DNA from 3 places in the Vibrio sp. 1078-1 genome. Region 2 is predicted to be linked to each of the others. Evidence: predicted binding sites of a transcription regulator. Region 2 holds the regulator's gene; each other region holds the start of a gene.
The links. Region 2 encodes CRP, which controls carbon source genes, mostly activating them, when cyclic AMP is high. Its sites were predicted from a motif close to TGTGANNNNNNTCACA; they were not measured.
Positions count from the first base shown of each region.

Region 1 (2,280 bases), on a different contig from region 2:
CAAACGCTTGTTGGCGGTGTAGAAGGTGTTCTGGCTTAGGTTGGCTGAACTGGTTGCTCGCATCTGGCAGCTTCTTCAAGCTCAGTAGGTTTTCTTCTACCCACTTCTCGTAAGGCTGTGCCGTTGCGATGGTGTCTTTCACTTCTTCATCAGAGATGATTCGACCTTGTTCTAGGTCTGCAACGAAGATACGACCCGGTTGTAGACGACCACGGAACTCTACGTTCTCTGGTTCAATATCCACAACACCAGATTCAGATGCCATCACTAGGAAGTTATCTTTGGTCACTGTGTAGCGAGAAGGGCGCAAACCGTTACGGTCTAGTGTCGCACCAACTTGAACACCATCAGTAAAACATACTGAAGCAGGACCATCCCATGGTTCCATGATGTTCGCGTGGTACTGATAGAACGCGCGACGTTTAGGATCCATGTTTTTGTTTTCTTGCCATGCTTCCGGGATCATCATCATCAATGCGTGTGGCAGGCTGCGACCAGAAAGAACTAGGAGCTCAAGTGCCATATCGAAGTTAGATGAATCCGAGCTGCCTTCCTGACAGATTGGAAGAAGCATGTCGATTTCAGCCTGAGTAAACAGGTCTGATTCTAGGATTGCTTCACGGGCTTTCATCCAGTTCAAGTTACCGCGAACTGTATTGATTTCACCGTTGTGGGCAATGTAACGGAAAGGCTGTGCAAGACGCCATTTCGGGAAGGTATTGGTAGAGAAACGAGAGTGTACCAGTGCCAGTGCAGTCACCATGGTCGGGTTTTGTAGATCAAGGAAGTACTGAGGTACTTGCTCGGTAGTTAACTGACCTTTGTACACCAATGTCTTGTAAGACATGGAGTTAATGTAGAAGTCGTCACCAATGTTCGAAACGCTTTCTAGGCAAACACGTACAGTATAGTTACGAAGTACGTACAGTTTGCGCTCTAGCTCTTCAGGTGTGATGCCCGGGCCACCAGAGATAAACACATGCTCAAACTGAGGCTCTGTGCTTAGTGGGTCTGCACCGATCATTGAGTTATCGGTTGGCAATACGCGGTAGCCGATAACTTCAAGATCTAGACGTTGTGCGTTACGTTCTAGAATGTCACGGCATTGCTCGCGTTTGTATTCGTCTTTCGGGAAAAGAACTACACCAACACCATACTTTTCAAACGAAGGCAGTTTAATGCCTAGCTTAACGGCTTCTTCTAATAGGAATTCATGAGGTTTTTGTAGCAAGATACCCGCACCGTCACCGCTGCATGGGTCACAACCTTGACCACCACGGTGTTCCATGCGAGCCAGCATATCCAATGCTTGAGTCACTACTTCATGAGATTTACGGTTTTTAAGGTGAGCAACAAAACCGATACCGCAAGCGTCATGCTCCAGTTCCGGAGTGTACAGACCCTGTGGATTTTGCTCTCTATCTACCATAGATACATCCTTCCAGTTCAATGTCGACGCAAAAGTACCGGGCAGCAAATACTACCTAGACTATTGATTACGTCTTGTCCTTTATATTTATTATCGCCACCGATCTAGGTTGACCGGTCTTGATTCCTTTCCGTATCTCGCAGGAAAAGTTTTGCGAGAAAAACAATCCTTGGTGGTATCCCTTTATTTATTATCACTATCTAGTGATTTATATAGGTAGGAGTGGGATAACACCGACAAATCCCGCAGTGTGCTTTGTAATAAAAGTCACAAAAATAACGGGGTTGTGTAAGTATCCTACAATTTTGTCACTTCAGAATGCAATGAAAAAGTCGGCGTTGTGACCCAATTTTTTCGTTTAATTATGCATTTTTAGTTTAACATTTACGCAACATGAACGATTTTTGTCTTTAATTATGCAAGTTTATTGATTTTGACCCGCATGGTGGGTGTTTGAATTGATTAATATTGTGTGTTTTTTCTTGCAGGGATGTAATTTATTTACACAGATCGTAGTGAGATTGATTACGATTTATTGTTGGTGAGAATTTATGCAGTTACATGAGTTGGTCAATACAATCGGCCAAGATCTTCAGCGTCGATACGGTGAAAAGGTTCATAAGTTAACATTGCACGGTGGATTTAGTTGCCCTAACCGCGATGGCACGATTGGGCGGGGAGGATGTACATTTTGCAATGTGGCTTCGTTTGCAGATGAAGAAGTCCAGATAAAAAGCATTCACGAACAGTTAAAAGATCGCGCAGGTGAAATTCACAGAGCGAAAAAATATCTCGCTTATTTTCAGGCCTACACCAGTACCTATGCCGAAGTACAAGTTCTCAAAAACATG
Region 1 is NZ_JAWOWM010000004.1:445,674-447,953, forward strand. It holds gene gltB (glutamate synthase large subunit) at 1-1,429, opposite strand, end outside; gene R7190_RS11935 (TIGR01212 family radical SAM protein) at 1,981-2,280, shown strand, end outside.
Region 1: the regulator CRP is predicted to act here: its motif matches at 1,686-1,701, upstream of gltB (glutamate synthase large subunit).

Region 2 (2,280 bases):
TACGCATCTTGGCTTGCGGCGCATGGTTACGGAGCAAACCACTTCACGGTGAGCGTTAACCAACTCAATGAATATGAAGAAGTGAAGCAGGTAAACGATCATCTGCGTACCGCTGGGTTTACCATTAATGAAAATGGTGGTGAAGTGAAGGGCACTCCTGAGGTGTTGCTAGAGCAGTCATCGACCATGGCAGATAAAGTAGCGGTTCGTTTTAGCGAAGGCACTGAAATTATCCCTGGCGGGTTTTATGAATTTGCTAAGCGCTATCCGATGGAAAATGGTGATTTGTACCCAGGTTTCGTGGCCGCTTCAGCTGACAAAATCTTTGAAAGTACGAATGGCTAAGTTTTAGGGTTAACCTGTTAAGCTTACTCATTAGTGTTCGCTGCACCCTATCTTATTTGGTCATGAGTAAATAAAAAGCCACCAATGTTGCCATTGGTGGCTTTTATAATTTTGTTCGTGTCACTCTAGTTTGAGATTAACGAGTACCGTAAACCACGATGGTTTTACCGTGAGCAGAGATTAGGTTCTGCTCTTCTAGCATCTTCAAAATACGACCTACTGTCTCACGAGAACAGCCAACAATTTGACCGATTTCTTGACGAGTGATCTTGATTTGCATGCCGTCTGGGTGAGTCATTGCGTCTGGTTGTTTTGCAAGGTTCAGAAGCGTCTGAGCGATACGACCAGTTACGTCTAGGAACGCCAGGTCACCCACTTTTTGGCTAGTTACTTGAAGACGACGAGCCATCTGCGCAGAAAGACGCATTAGGATGTCTGGGTTTACTTGGATAAGCTGACGGAACTTCTTGAAAGAAATTTCAGCAACTTCACAAGGAGATTTAGCACGAACCCAAGCTGTGCGCTCTTGGTCTTCCTCGAATAGACCAAGTTCACCAATAAAGTCTCCTTGGTTTAGGTAAGAAAGGATCATCTCCTTACCTTCTTCGTCTTTGATAAGAACCGCAACAGAACCTTTAACGATGTAGTACAAAGTTTCTGCCTTTTCGCCCGCGTGAATTAGCGTGCTCTTTGAAGGGTACTTATGAATATGACAGTGTGAAAGAAACCACTCTAATGTTGGGTCGGTTTGAGGTTTACCTAGAACCATAATATCTCACTTCCTCTGCAGGGTACGCTTGCGCTATCCATATTTTAGCTAAGCCTGAATTAGGCCTACTAGAATAAGAGCACTTTTTATATGCTGCAAGCTCTCTTGTGTTTCGGTAAGAAATAGTATCCTTTTTCGAAAACGATTTCTTGATTTTAATCGTGCCATGATTGAGATTTTGTAAGCAAAACTGTGCACATGATCACGGTATGAAAAGTAAACATCTTCGCAGGCAGGTTTTTAGCCAATTTTCCCTGTTTCGATGAGCTGTTGTAGGATAGGCCGAACTATGAGCTCCATTGCAAAGCTCATCTTACCGCCGGGTACGACAATCGTGTTGTGGCGTGACATGAATGAGCCATCAATCATGGCCAGCAGATATGGGAAGTCGACATTCTTGATACCGCGTAGGCGAATCACCACAAAACTCTCATCCAAACTAGGGATGCCTTTTGCATTAAGTGGGTTGGAAGTATCAACGGTCGGTACGCGCTGGAAGTTGATGTGAGTACGAGAAAACTGCGGAGTGATATAGTTGAGGTAATCGTCCATGGATCGCACGATTGAGTCCATTACCGCTTCACGCGAATGGCCGCGATCGCGAGTGTCACGTACGAATTTTTGTATCCACTCTAAGTTCACAATCGGCACCATGCCGATTAAGAAATCCACATGTTGAGCAACATTAACATCGCCATCGACCACGCCACCATGTAACCCTTCATAAAACAGAACGTCGCTGTTTTCGGGTAAGTCTTGCCACGGTGTAAACGTGCCTGGCATTTGATTGTAGGGAACCGCTTCGTCAAACGTGTGCAGATAACGGCGCACGCTGCCAGTGCCGTCATGCCCGAACTTACGGAAAAACTCTTCTAATCCCGGGAAGTCATTAGCTTGTGGGCCAAAGTAGCTAATGTGTCGACCTTGCTCGCGGGCTTTGCGGATTTCGATGTCCATTTCTGGGCGAGTAAAGCGATGGAAGCTATCGCCTTCAACCCATGCGGGTTTAACGTTCATCATATTGAACATTTTACGGAAGGCTTCAGATGTAGTGGTCGTGCCGGCACCGGACGAACCAGTAACCGCAATAATTGGGTGTTTAGCTGACATGACAAACCTTGTCGAAAATTACTTACCTGTAATGTGCAGTAGAGTTACTACTGCAC
Region 2 is NZ_JAWOWM010000023.1:15,979-18,258, reverse strand. It holds gene R7190_RS23630 (DUF1338 domain-containing protein) at 1-345, shown strand, start outside; gene crp (cAMP-activated global transcriptional regulator CRP) at 482-1,114, opposite strand; gene R7190_RS23620 (phosphoribulokinase) at 1,355-2,224, opposite strand.

Region 3 (2,280 bases), on a different contig from region 2:
GCATGAGCAAGCAGTGGCGCTTTTAAGCTGATTGGGTTGGCAAGAAATGTTTCAATGACTTCAAATACTGCATGCTGCGGCGCACTGCCTTTCGGTGTTTTTTCCAACAAGACGTTTTGCGCGAATTTCTCCAGCTTGTCTGGATAATCGTAACCTGTAGTTTCCGTTGCCGCCCAAGCGTTTACCGCCTCCAACCACGTCGGCAGAGACTTTTTGGTATAGCTACGTTTGTTAATATCTGAATCTGAAATTAGCGTTAAGAAGTCATCTTGGCTTTCTCGCCACTGTGCTTTTAATCCATCAATTTTTTTCAGATTTTCAGTATGAAGATCAGCCAAACTGCCTTTCATTGCTGGAACAGAAAGGCTTAACGGCGCACCGGTTAAGTAATTGCTGATGTCAGACAACAACGCAGATGGAGAGCCCCATAGCTGGCGGATTTCTCCCGCCAAAGTAAATGGCAATGGGTAGAAATTGCGGCGCCAGTAATCGGCTACAACTTGCGCTTTTAGGTGACTTTCATCGGTCACAAACTCGTTATTAAATCGGCTGCCAGATTCAAACGCATTTTGCGTTAGCATACGTTGGCAAAAACCGTGAATGGTGTAGACCGCCGCCTCGTCCATCTGACGCTCTGCCTGCAATAAAATTTCTGCGGCTTGCTTGTGATCGTCAAACTCATTAAGCAAAGGTTGGATCACCGGATCGGAACTCTGTCCACGCGCAAACGCGATTCGCGCATCATGGATTCTTGCCCTGATACGATCGCGTAATTCCGCAGTTGCCGCTTCGGTAAAGGTTACGACCAGAATTTGGTCGACCGTAAGCGGTACGCGATGCCGAGTTTCCGCGCTGCCGTGACCAAGCAAAAGGCGCAGATATAAACCTGCAATAGTGAAGGTTTTACCTGTACCTGCTGATGCCTCGATTAACCTCGCACCATGCAGAGGAAACGTCATCGGTTCTAGTGGCGTTGGTTGAGGTTGCTCTGTGCGGTCTAACGTATGTAGAGGACACTCTGCACCTGACATTTGATCCATAACGCTGAATCTCTCCGGATTATTTACTAGGACGTATCACCTAATAAATGTGATCTATAGTTAAAAATTCTATTAATATGTTTAACAAGTTGGATAATTTAGAGCTTTGTGAGATCTTTCTCACGGTTATCCATAAGACGTACCGTTAGTATGCGCCCCACGAGATAAGCCAAACCTTTTGGCGGCACAACTCAAATGAATTAAACAAAAGTATCATGGTCCCTCTGACCTTGTGGCCGTACAGCGAACGCCCTACAAAAAATAATGATTTTCTGGCGGCCACCCTACTCTTCCTTCTCTTTATCCAACTGTCTTTTTTACGCTTTTACGTCATCAGTGTCTTGAACCGCTAAGCGCGCACCTTGCAAAACTAATGCTGTCAGCAAACGAACTTCTGAGGCCAACTCATCATTCCAAGCAGGCCAAATTCGAGAGATGTACGCATTACTGCCTTCGCCCGGGCTCATGAAGCCATCATTGAATGCGTCAGCCATTTTCTTCAAAGATTTCTCTTCGTCATCTACCCACTGACCGCGGCTAAAGCCCGCTTCAACACAAGCCAACGCCGTTTTCGGGAAATAAGGCAAAGGCTTAGTCATGCCTTCGAAGAACAAGCGAACCAATTCAGTCAGTAGCTGTTTGGCATACTGCACATCGGCAATTTCTGGGTAGATCAAATGCAGCGCGCCTTCTTTACGATCGTAGCCAATCAGATGAGTTTTCTTGGCATAACCCGACGCCGACATGGCAAGGTGATCGATCCACGCTGCAAGGTAATCCTGCGAGCGAATCTTACCGCTTCGGTAACGAATCAACCCAGATTGGTAACACTGGGTTAGCCAACCTGTTAGGCGAACGTTTTTCTCTTCGCCTTCATTTCGCTCAAACAAAGAGTCAAACGTCAGGTCGATTTCCAAATCGTCTTGAGGCGCACCAGATAAAAACGCCAGTTTATCCACCAGCTCTTCCGCCTGAACTCGGTTGGTTTCAAACTCGATATCACCAAACGCCCCCACCGGCAGTTTGCCTTGCGCGCGCTGTTGACTCATAAAGTGTTTAAGCACCTCTGTTTTTTTCTCTGGCTGCATCAATGTCGCTTCAAGCAAGGTTTCTAACAGCTCATCACGCATTTGATAGCTTTCCAAACCACCTAAAACAAAGGGTTCGTCGTCTTCCATCACCGGTAGTGGCGGTTCAAAGGTTACTTTTAAACGACGATTGAAAAAATACTGCACAGGTA
Region 3 is NZ_JAWOWM010000008.1:68,821-71,100, forward strand. It holds gene recB (exodeoxyribonuclease V subunit beta) at 1-1,031, opposite strand, end outside; gene recC (exodeoxyribonuclease V subunit gamma) at 1,358-2,280, opposite strand, start outside.
Region 3: the regulator CRP is predicted to act here: its motif matches at 1,150-1,165, upstream of recB (exodeoxyribonuclease V subunit beta).